DNA from 2 places in the Streptomyces bacillaris genome. Region 1 is predicted to be linked to the other one. Evidence: predicted binding sites of a transcription regulator. Region 1 holds the regulator's gene; the other holds the start of a gene.
The links. The regulator HspR, encoded in region 1, represses chaperone genes until heat shock. The targets are predictions, from matches to a motif close to TTGAGNNNNNNNNNCTCAA.

Region 1 (5,881 bases):
CGATCCCGACCAAGCGCTCCGAGATCTTCACGACGGCCGAGGACAACCAGCCCTCCGTGCAGATCCAGGTCTACCAGGGCGAGCGCGAGATCGCGGCGTACAACAAGAAGCTCGGGATGTTCGAGCTGACCGGTCTGCCGCCGGCCCCGCGCGGTGTGCCGCAGATCGAGGTCGCCTTCGACATCGACGCCAACGGCATCATGCACGTCGCCGCCAAGGACCTCGGCACCGGCAAGGAGCAGAAGATGACCGTCACCGGCGGCTCCTCGCTGCCGAAGGACGAGGTCAACCGGATGCGCGAGGAGGCCGAGAAGTACGCGGAGGAGGACCACGCCCGCCGCGAGGCCGCCGAGTCGCGCAACCAGGGCGAGCAGCTCGTCTACCAGACGGAGAAGTTCCTCAAGGACAACGAGGACAAGGTCCCCGCGGACGTCAAGACGGAGGTGGAGACCGCTGTCGGCGAGCTGAAGGAGAAGCTCAAGGGCGAGGACACCGCCGAGATCCGTACGGCCACCGAGAAGGTCGCCGCCGTCTCCCAGAAGCTGGGCCAGGCGATGTACGCCAACGCCCAGGCCGAGGGTGCGGCGACGGGTGCCGAGGCTCCGGGCGGCGCCCAGGCCAAGGCCGATGACGATGTCGTCGACGCCGAGATCGTGGATGACGAGAAGGACACCAAGGGCGGTGCGGCGTGACCGAGGAGACTCCGGGCTTCGAGGAGAAGCCCGACGTCCCCTCCGGCGCCACCCCTGATGACGCCGAGCCGAAGGCTGCCGCGCCCTCCGAGGAGGAGGCGGCGGCCCCGGCCGGGGACACCGACCGGACGGTCGGCCTGACGGCCGAGCTGGACCAGGCCCGTACGGCGCTCAGCGAGCGCACCGCGGATCTCCAGCGGCTCCAGGCCGAGTACCAGAACTACCGCCGCCGCGTGGAGCGGGACCGGGTCACGGTCAAGGAGATCGCCGTGGCGAACCTCCTGTCCGAGCTGCTGCCCGTGCTCGACGACGTCGGCCGCGCCAGGGAGCACGGCGAGCTGGTGGGCGGCTTCAAGTCGGTCGCCGAGTCGCTGGAGACCGTCGTCGCGAAGCTGGGCCTCCAGCAGTTCGGCAAGGAGGGCGAGCCCTTCGACCCGACGATCCACGAGGCCCTGATGCACAGCTACGCGCCGGATGTCACCGAGACGACCTGCGTGGCGATCCTCCAGCCGGGGTATCGCATCGGCGAGCGCACGATCCGCCCCGCGCGGGTGGCCGTCGCCGAGCCGCAGCCGGGCGCCACGCCCGCGTCGGCCAAGGAAGAGAAGACAGACGACGAGGAGAGCGGTGGCACCGAGGAGGTCTGACGGAAACCCGTCCGACCACCAGGGTGCACACCGACCGGTCAGGCGGCCGGCCCACGGGCCGGCCGCTCGGCCGATCGTCCGGAAGGAGGGACGTCGATGAGCACGAAGGACTTCGTCGAGAAGGACTACTACAAGGTCCTCGGCGTTCCCAAGGACGCCACCGACGCCGAGATCAAGAAGGCGTACCGCAAGCTCGCCCGCGAGTTCCACCCCGACGCCAACAAGGGTGACGCCAAGGCGGAGGAGCGGTTCAAGGAGATCTCCGAGGCGAACGACGTCCTCGGTGACTCCAAGCGGCGCAAGGAGTACGACGAGGCGCGCGCGCTCTTCGGCAACGGTGGCTTCCGCGCCGGACCCGGTGGTGCGGGCGGCAACTTCAACTTCGACCTGGGCGACCTCTTCGGCGGGGGCGGCCCGGGCGGACAGGGCGGTGCCGGCGGCGGGTTCGGCGGTGGCGGGGGCGGTCTCGGCGACGTCTTCGGCGGGCTGTTCAACCGGGGCGGTGCGGGCACCCGCGTCCAGCCGCGGCGCGGCCAGGACATCGAGTCCGAGGTGACGCTCAGCTTCAGCGAGGCGGTCGACGGGGCCACGGTCCCGCTGCGGATGTCCAGCCAGGCGCCCTGCAAGGCGTGTTCCGGCACCGGCGACAAGAACGGCACCCCCCGGGTCTGCCCGACCTGCGTCGGCACCGGCCAGGTCTCGCGCGGCAGCGGCGGCGGCTTCTCGCTCACCGACCCGTGCGTGGACTGCAAGGGCCGGGGCCTGATCGCCCAGGACCCGTGCGACGTCTGCCACGGCAGCGGCCGGGCCAAGTCGGCCCGCACCATGCAGGTCAGGATCCCGGCGGGCGTCTCCGACGGCCAGCGGATCCGGCTGCGCGGCAAGGGCGGACCGGGCGAGCGCGGCGGACCGGCCGGCGATCTGTACGTGGTCGTCCACGTCGGCGCCCACCCCGTCTTCGGCCGCAAGGGCGACAACCTCACGGTCACCGTGCCCGTCACCTTCGCGGAGGCGACGCTCGGCGGCGAGGTGAAGGTCCCCACCCTCGGCGGCCCCTCGGTCACCCTGAAACTGCCCGCCGGCACCCCGAACGGGCGTACGATGCGCGCCCGGGGCAAGGGCGCGGTCCGCAAGGACGGCACCCGCGGCGACCTGCTGGTCACCGTGGAGGTGGCGGTTCCCAAGGACCTCGGCCCGGAGGCCCGGGACGCACTGGAGGCCTACCGCAAGGCGACCGCGGACGAGGACCCGCGGGCGGAACTGTTCCAGGCCGCGAAGGGAGCTTGAGATGGACGGCCGTCGACGCAATCCGTACCAGCTGACCGATGAATCGCCGGTGTACGTGATCTCAGTCGCGGCCCAGCTCTCGGGCCTGCACCCGCAGACGCTGCGCCAGTACGACCGTCTCGGCCTGGTCTCCCCGGACCGCACGGCCGGCCGCGGCCGGCGCTACTCGGCCCGCGACATCGAGCTGCTGCGCACCGTGCAGCAGTTGTCGCAGGACGAGGGCATCAACCTGGCGGGCATCAAGCGCATCATCGAGCTGGAGAACCAGGTCGCCGCGCTCCAGCAGCGCGTCGCGGAACTCTCGGCGGCGGTGGACGGCGCGGCGGTCGCCATGCAGCAGCGCGAGGCCCAGGTCCACGCCTCGTACCGCCGCGACCTCGTGCCGTACCAGGACGTGCAGCAGACGGGCGCGCTGGTGGTGTGGCGGCCGAAGCCGAAGCGGCCCGCGGGGGAGTAGGGCACGGTACGCCTGAGTCCGCTCCGGCGTCTGTGCGTGTGTCTGCTTCTGCGAACAGCGGGGCCGGGAGAGCGTTTTCATCCGCTCTCCCGGCCCCGCTGCCGTAGGCGCTTCCGGAGCCCTCACACGCCGCCGTGACCGGCCTCGGCGATGCCGGAGTGGACGAGCAGGGCGCCCAGGTGGGTGCGGCTGGTGGCGCCGAGGGTCTGCATGAGCTTGGCGATGTGCGAGCGGCAGGTGCGGACGCTGATGCCCATCTTGCGGGCGACCACGTCGTCGACGTGGCCCTCGGCGAGGAGGCGGGCGATGGTGCCCTGGACGGCGGTGACCCGGGCGTCGGGCGGGGTCGCCTGGTGGTTCTCGGCCAGCGGGACGGCCTGGGCCCAGAGGACCTCGTACACCTGGATCAGATACGCCACGAGGGCGGGGTGGCTGATCCGCAGGGCGGTGCTGCGGTCGGCGGAGCCGGGGATGTAGGCGACAGACCGGTCGACGATGATCAGCCGCTCGACGGTGAGTTCGGTCGTACGCACCTGGAGGTGCTGGGCCGGGACCTGGGCCAGGTAGTCCCTGATGGAGCCGCTGTACCGGGCCGGGTGCTGGTAGATGTGGCGGATCCGGGCCCCGCGGCGGATGGCGGTGCGGGCGTTGGCCAGGCCCGCCCGGAGGCTGTCGGCCGGGCGGTTGCTGCCGGGCTGGGCCGTCAGGATCTCGTCCGTGGCGGTGGCGGTCGCCTCGTCGAGGGAGGCCTGGATCGCCCGGCCCCCCTCCAGCACGGTGATGGCGTGGTTGGGGTCGTCGTGGGCCACGGCGGTCAGGGGGAACAGGGACCGGCTCAGGGCGGTCGCGAGGCGCAGTCGTTCGTCGATCTCCCGGGAGACCGGCTGGAGGATATGGGCCAGAGCGGCCGACGGAGGCACGGGCCGCATCCACGCGTCGTCCCACGGATCGGGGTGGAGCAGGGGCAGTTCGGTCAGACAGGGAACGTCGGTGAGATCGGCCCGCGCTATCCGTCCGGCGCGCAGGGACCGCTCGTACAGGCGGAGCGCCGCATCGCACAGTACGTCGTTGTCGTGCGGGCTATGTCCTAATCTGCCTTCACTGCTGCCCATTTGGGATCCCCCTGCTTTATGCAGTGCAACAAGTTGACGGTGGTGCCAGCGTAGTTGTGAGGGGAGTGTGGGGATGTCGAGGGAGCCGGGAACTCTCTCGACGGACCCCGGGCGTCGACTGCCTTCTCCCCCGTTGTGCCGTCACGCCCGGGTTCGCGCACGGGGGCCGCGCTGTCAGGAGTCCGAATCCAGGATTCCTGACAGCGCGATCAGATAGCCCAGCTGCGCCCGGCTGTTGCTGCCCAGGGTCGCGTTGAGCTTGGCGATGTGCGCCCGGCAGGTCCGTACGTTCATGCCCAGTCGGCGCGCTATGGAGTCGTCCACATGCCCCTCCACCAGGAGTTGCGCGATGGATCTCTGCACGCCGCTGATGCCCGCGGGCGTCGGGTCGTACTGAATCTCTTCCAGGAGGGGCGTGGCGCGCTGCCAGAGCTGCTCGAAGACTCTGGTGAGGTAGGAGATGAGCCCCGGGTGCCGCAGTTCCAGAGCCGCGGTCCGGTCGTCCTTCGCGGGGATGAAGGCGACGGTCTGGTCGAAGATCAGCATGCGCTCCACCAGTTCCTCGAGCGTCCGGATCTCGACGCCGCTGGCCAGGCGCTCGGCATAGGCGAACGTTCCCTGGTGGTGGCGGACGGTGTGCTGGTAGAGGGTGCGGATGCTGACGCCGCGGTCCACCACGGCCTTGCCCCGTTCGAGGCCTTTGCTGAGGATGTCCTCGCTCCGGCCGCCGCCGGGCTGCACGGTCAGGACTTCGGTACGGCACTCCGCGGTGGCCACGTCGATGGCCGCGTTGATGCGCGTGCTGCCTTCCAGCACGGTGATGGCGTGCGTCGTCGGCGGGTCCTGGGCGCTGATGTCCATGAAGGGCTCGAAGGAGTCGACGAGTTCCACGGAATGTCGCCTTCGCTCCTGTATCTCCCGCTCGATGGGGTGGAGTCGCTGGGCGAGTGCGGCGGAAGGCGAAACCGGGCGCAGCCAGCCGGCGTCGTCGGGATCGGGGTGGAGCAGGGCGAAGTCCATCAGGCAAGGGGCCGGGTCGGCATCCGCGCGGGGGATCCGTCCGGATCGCAGCGCGTTGGCATACACGCGCTGTCCCGCATCGCATAGTTCGGTGATGCCGTGAGGATGTGCCGCTTTTGACTTGCTTGTGGCCATATGTCCACCCCCCATGTTCCTGAACCTGCAGGAACATGATGCACCGAGCCGGTGGTGTTCGCGTATGCGGATGAGACATCGTCTTGGTGCGGGGGAGATGAATCCATCCAGTGAGGACGAAGCCGAAATGTATAAGCGAATGCTTCGCTCGGTGCTTGCCACAGTGTTCGTGGGGGCTCTGGCATTTGGGACCCTGGCGGCCCAGGGCGCCGAGGACATCACCTGGACCGCACCGAAGCCCGATTCCCGGTCGGCCGCATCGGTCACGCTCTCCGGTGATATCACCTGGGGTGTCACCTCTAGCCACCCGGTCGCATGACCACGCCGCCGGACGATCGCACCTTCCGGCGCGAGATGGCAACCGCCTATCGCTCAGGGTGGCATTTCATCGATCTGCTCACGGCACTCCCCCGCCGTGGCGACTCGTTGATGGTCACCCTGTTCGGAGAGCCGATCGTCGTCGTGATGGAAGAGGACGAGGACGTCCGCGCCTATCGGTGCCTCCGACGCCCCCGTGGCGCGCCGCAGCCC
Region 2 (5,881 bases), 1.9 Mb from region 1:
CTGTGGGCCGACCGAGTCGCCGGCTGTCCGCCCCCTCGTCTGGGCCGCCCGGCTGCTTGTCGCCCAGGCGGACGCGGCCGACCTCGACCGCTTACGCGCCACACTGACAACGCTCCATGCGTTGCGGGAGACGGGCTCGGCCGGGAACCGTCCCTGGTTGTCCACCCAACTGGGCATGTTGTTCGGCAAGTTGGACCGGCAATGGCGGGCGGCGGACGGTGCTGCGACGGGAGAGCCTCAGCCACCCCCGTTCGACAACCCGGCCGCACGTTCCTACACCTACTTCGGCGACGCCGTCCGTGAGTCGACCGTCCGCAGCCGACGCGCCGAGTTCGATCTTGGCAGGGCCGCGTTTCACCATGCCAAAGTCCTCCTCGCGGAGACGGGGGACCCCGAGTCCGCCGTCATGCTGCTGTACGAGGCACGTGAAGTCCTGCTGGCGTGCCTCGATGAGGAGGCCGCAGAGGGCGGCGTACCTTTCACGACGGCTGCCCAGGCGGAGCAGCCGCTCGTCCGTGAGCACGTGACCAGGTATCTCGGCGAGACCTGCCTGCGCCTGAGCACCCTCACCCAAGACGGGGACCACCTCCGTGAGGCGATCGACTGGCTGGAGCAGACCAGCAACTCGGGGGATGCGGTCGGCAACGTCCAGGGCATGCTGGGCGACGCCTATCTCCGCCTGGCGCGCGCCGGGAACGCGCAGGCCCTCCGCACGGCGCTGGAGCACAAGGCGCGGGCTCGCGAGACGGGGGACCGTTCCCGTGAGAACCTCAGCGTGTCGGCCGCCGGCCACTATCGGCTGTGGCGGTCGAGCCGCAGACCGCAGGAGTTCGTGACCGCGGTCGAGCTGGCGCTGGAGGCATGCAGGCTGGCCCCCGACTGGCCGTGGCCTCTGCTGCAACTCGCCGGCATGGCGGCTGCGCCGGCCGTCGTGGCGCCGCCGGAAGAGCCGGAGGCCACCACGCCCTCGCGACCCGGGGACGCGGAGACGGACCGGCTCCGTGCCGCCGTGTGGGCCGGCGACCAGGATCTGTTCTATGAGAGGGCGGTGCGGACAGCGGTGTATTCGCAGCCCTTCCGCCGGACGGTGCTCGGCGGGCGGTCGGAGACCTTCGTACTCGACGACCCGCACCGGCTTCTCTCCACCACCCTGGTGCTGAAGCCGACCTACCGCGCCGAAGCGGAAGCCGAGCAGTCCCACCTCGCCTCCTTGAGGCAGTACCTGCACGACACCGCCGCCCCCCGCTGGATGAGGCTGCCGGAGGTGCTCGCCCTGGTGGCGTTGCCGTCCGGCTTCTCCCATGACCGCGAACGGTCCCCGGACACGGTTCTCGCCTCCCGTCGCGCAGTGGGCCGCAGCCTCGCAGGCGTCATCGCCGAGGCGTACGAAGGCCGTAGGCGGTCACCGCGGGAGCAGGTGGGCAACGCTCTGCGGTATCTGGCCCGCATTCACGTGTGGTCGAGCGGCACCGCGGATCCGGGCGACCCCGAGGACGCGGCCCGCGCGCAGGCGGCCGTGGCGGCCGAACTGGAGAAGCGAGCCATGAGACTCGCGCTCCCCGATGCCCAAGGGCTGGCGGAGAGCTGGGCGGCGGCCGCCCGGTGGCCGTCGGCGTCGGTACCCGGCCGGGATGCCCATGCGGAGAACTGGTTGATCACCGACTCCGGTGACGTGGTGGCCCTCGACCTGGAGCCGCACGGATGCTTCCCTCTGCTCTACGAGGTGGCGCAGCTGATCGAGGACCACGCGGCACTGAGTCTGAAGGAGAGCGACTGGCCTGAGCGGGAGGCTCTGTGCCGGGTGTACCTGGACGAGCTCAAGGCCCTGGGGTACTACCCGAACACGGTCGCCGCTGCCGACGTGCTCCCGGCCTACCAGGCGTTCGCGCTGGTCAGGGCAGTGTTCCTGGTGGAGCATCTGACGGTCGGCCGATCCGGCCCCGCCCCGACGGGGCGCGCGCCGGAGTCTACGGGTTCCCGCCGCTGGGCCGACCGCCGTCTCGCTCACGCCCGCGCACTCGTGGACCATTGCGCCGGCTCCGCGACCGACCCTCTGCTGCGAGGGCTGGCGCTGCGCCTGAAGGCATCGCTGCTCGTGTGATGGTGGTCGGCCGAGGCAGGCCGGCACGGCAGCGGGCCACCCGCGGAGGGCACCCTGCCGACTGATCGCTCACAGCGAACACCGCTAGGGGAACATTCGGCGGCTCACAAGCATTGAGTGCACATAGCTCAACTTGCCTGCCGAAGGGGAGATCATGACTAACGAGTCCAAGGCGTTCACACCGATCGACCTGCCCGTGCTGCCGCTCGACGACGAGGTCGTCCTGCCCGGCATGGTGGTGCCGCTGGACCTGTCCGACGCCGAGGTGCGCGCCGCCGTCGAGGCCGCGCAGGCCGCCGCCCGTCCCGGGGGCGGCAAGCCCGAGGTGCTGCTGGTCCCGCGGATCGACGGGACGTACACGGGGACCGGTGTCCTCGGCACCGTCGAGCAGGTCGGACGCCTGAGCGACGGGGACCCCGGCGCGCTCATCAGGGCTCGTGACCGGGTCCGGATCGGGGCCGGGACCAGCGGTCCGGGGCGGGCGCTCTGGGTCGAGGGGACCGTGATCGACGTCGTCGTGCCCGATCCGCTGCCCGGGTCCGTTGCCGAGCTGGCCAAGGAGTACAAGGCGCTCGCCACGAGCTGGCTGAAGAAGCGCGGCGCCTGGCAGGTCGTGGACCGGGTCCAGCAGATCGACGACATCTCCGCCCTCGCGGACAACTCCGGATACTCCCCGTTCCTCTCCACCGCGCAGAAGGTCCAGCTCCTGGAGACCGTGGACCCGGTCGCGCGGCTGAAGCTCGCCATCCAGTGGCTCGGCGAGCACCTCGCCGAGCAGGACGTGGCCGAGTCCATCGCCAAGGACGTCCAGGAGGGCGTCGACAAGCAGCAGCGCGAGTTCCTGCTGCGCCGCCAGCTCGACGCCGTACGCAAGGAGCTGTCCCAGCTCAACGGCGACCCGGAGGACGAGTCCGACGACTACCGGGCCCGCGTCGAGGCCGCCGAGCTGCCCGAGCACGTCCGGACGGCCGCGCTCAAGGAGGTCGAGAAGCTGGAGCGGGCCAGCGACCAGTCGCCCGAGGGCGCCTGGATCAGGACCTGGCTGGACACCGTCCTCGAACTGCCCTGGGACGAGCGCACCGAGGACGCCTACGACATCCGCGGCGCCCGGGCCGTCCTGGACGCCGAGCATGCGGGCCTGGCCGACGTGAAGGAGCGCATCACCGAGTACCTCGCGGTGCGCAAGCGGCGCGCCGACCGGGGGCTGGGCGTGGTCGGCGGCCGCCGTGGTGGTGCCGTGCTCGCCCTCGTCGGGCCGCCCGGCGTCGGCAAGACCTCGCTCGGGGAGTCCGTCGCGCACGCCATGGGCCGCAAGTTCGTCCGGGTCGCGCTCGGCGGGGTCCGGGACGAGGCGGAGATCCGCGGCCACCGCCGTACGTACGTGGGTGCTCTCCCCGGCCGGATCGTGCGGGCGATCAAGGAGGCCGGTTCGATGAACCCGGTCGTCCTGCTCGACGAGATCGACAAGGTCGGCTCCGACTTCCGGGGCGACCCCGCCGCCGCTCTCCTCGAAGTCCTCGACCCGGCCCAGAACCACACCTTCCGTGACCACTACCTGGAGGTCGAACTCGACCTCAGCGACGTCGTCTTCCTCGCCACCGCCAACGTCCTCGAAGCCATCCCCGAGGCCCTGCTCGACCGCATGGAGCTGGTCCGCCTCGACGGCTACACGGAGGACGAGAAGGTCGTCATCGCCCGGGACCACCTCCTCCCGCGCCAGCTGGAGCGGTCCGGCCTGGAGAAGGACGAGGTCACCCTGGGGGAGTCCGCGCTGCGCAAGCTGGCCGGTGAGTACACCCGCGAGGCGGGCGTACGGAACCTGGAGCGGTCCATCGCCCGGCTGCTCCGCAAGGTCGCGGCCCAGCACGAACTGGGCGACCGCGAGCTGCCGTTCACGGTGACCGACGCGGACCTGCGCGGTCTGATCGGGCGCCCGCACCACGTGCCCGAGTCCGCCCAGGACCCGGCCGAGCGCCGCACCGCCGTGCCGGGCGTGGCCACCGGGCTCGCGGTGACCGGGGCGGGCGGTGACGTCCTCTTCGTCGAGGCGTCCCTCGCGGACCCGGAGACCGGGGCCTCCGGACTGACCCTGACCGGTCAGCTCGGGGACGTCATGAAGGAGTCCGCCCAGATCGCGCTGAGCTTCCTCCGCTCGCACGGCGCGGAGCTGGAGCTTCCGGTCGGTGACCTCAAGGACCGGGGCGTACACGTCCACTTCCCGGCGGGCGCGGTCCCCAAGGACGGCCCGAGCGCGGGCATCACGCTGACGACCGCGCTGGCCTCGCTGCTCTCCGGACGCCTTGTCCGTACGGACGTGGCGATGACCGGTGAGGTCTCGCTGACCGGGCGGGTGCTGCCGATCGGCGGCGTCAAGCAGAAGCTGCTGGCCGCCCACCGTGCGGGCATCACCACCGTGGTGATCCCGCAGCGCAACGAGGCCGACCTGGACGACGTTCCGGCCGAGGTGCTGGAGAAGCTGGACGTCCGCCCGGTCACCGACGTCCGCCAGGTGCTGGAGATCGCCCTCGCCCCGGCCTCGGCCCCGGCGGAGGAGAGGATCCCGGCCGCGGCCTGACCGCCACGCAGTGACGGGCGCGGCATCAGGTACGCGGCCGGTACGGACGGCCCGCTCCCGAGTCGAGGGGGCGGGCCGTTCCGCGTCAACGGCAGGCGGGCCGTGCTCACGGGCGGTAGATCGTGCCCGGCTCCGGCACCGCCGGGGCCATCAGCTCCGGGACGGTCACGAAGGTGTAGCCGTCCTTCTGGAGCGCGTCGATGATCCCCGGCACGGCGGGCACGGTGCCCTTGTAGATGTCGTGGAGCAGGATGATGCCGTCCCTGCTCGCCTGGTCCAGGATCCGCTGGGTGATCAGCGCGGAGTCGTTCGTCGAGTAGTCCTTGGCGGTCGCGCTCCACAGCACCTGCGAGAGCCCCAGCTCCTTGCTGATCCCGGAGACCTGGTCGTCGGTGCGGCCCTGCGGCGGGCGCATCAGCCGGGGCCGCTTCCCGGTGATCTTCTCGATCGCCTCCTGCGTCTTCTCCAGCTCCGCCCGTATCTCCTCCGGCTTCTCGTCGGTGAGGATCTTGTGCGTCCAGGTGTGGTTGGCCACCTCGTGGCCCTCGTCCTGGATGCGCCGCACGGTGTCGGGGTGCTTGAGGACGTGGTTCCTGCCCAGCAGGAAGAAGGTCGCGGAGACCTTCTTCTCCTTCAGGATGTCCAGCAGCTCCGCTGTGTCCTTGCCCGGCCCCGCGTCGAAGGTCAGGGCGATGCACTTCGCCTTGCGGCAGTCCGCCCGCCCGAAGGAACCCTTGGCGTCGGGAGCCGCGTCCCGCCGGGCCGAGGCGGGAGCCGTGGTCTCCATCGAACAGCCGGTGAGCGCCAGTGTGAGCGTCGCCACCAGAGCGGCGGCCAACCCGCCACCGAGCACGGACATCTTCTTGGGCATGGCGGACACCACTCCTCTGCGCGGAAAACTCCGCACAGGCGTGCGGTACGCCGAGGACTATACATAGTGCGTATACACCGAGTGCATAGTGGGGGTGCGGGGCACCGCGAAACCCCGGTGACCTGCGAAGGGGCACCGGGGTCGGAGTGAAGGCCTTCGGCCTCAGCCGTTGGCCAGCGCCTGGACGCGGTCCAGCGCGCCGTTGAAGCGGTTGTGGTCACCGACGATCGGGCCGGTCGAGGTGTACTGCCACATCGTGTGGACGGGCCAGCCGGCCGGCAACTCACCGACCGTCGTGTTGTAGCGGGCCACCCAGAGCGGGTTGGTCGCGCCG

Region 2: a site for HspR is predicted at 2,215-2,233, ahead of lon (endopeptidase La). Genes of this name have one in related genera too.

Annotation. Positions count from the first base shown of each region.
Region 1 is NZ_CP029378.1:4,261,280-4,267,160, forward strand. Features, by position in the region: gene dnaK (molecular chaperone DnaK) at 1-692, shown strand, start outside; gene grpE (nucleotide exchange factor GrpE) at 689-1,339, shown strand; gene dnaJ (molecular chaperone DnaJ) at 1,436-2,626, shown strand; gene DJ476_RS18460 (heat shock protein transcriptional repressor HspR) at 2,628-3,083, shown strand; gene DJ476_RS18465 (helix-turn-helix domain-containing protein) at 3,206-4,195, opposite strand; gene DJ476_RS18470 (helix-turn-helix transcriptional regulator) at 4,370-5,215, opposite strand; gene DJ476_RS35655 (hypothetical protein) at 5,364-5,669, shown strand; gene DJ476_RS18480 (Rieske (2Fe-2S) protein) at 5,666-5,881, shown strand, end outside.
Region 2 is NZ_CP029378.1:2,365,288-2,371,168, reverse strand. Features, by position in the region: gene DJ476_RS09620 (hypothetical protein) at 1-2,101, shown strand, start outside; gene lon (endopeptidase La) at 2,256-4,676, shown strand; gene DJ476_RS09610 (polysaccharide deacetylase family protein) at 4,783-5,547, opposite strand; gene DJ476_RS09605 (lysozyme) at 5,710-5,881, opposite strand, start outside.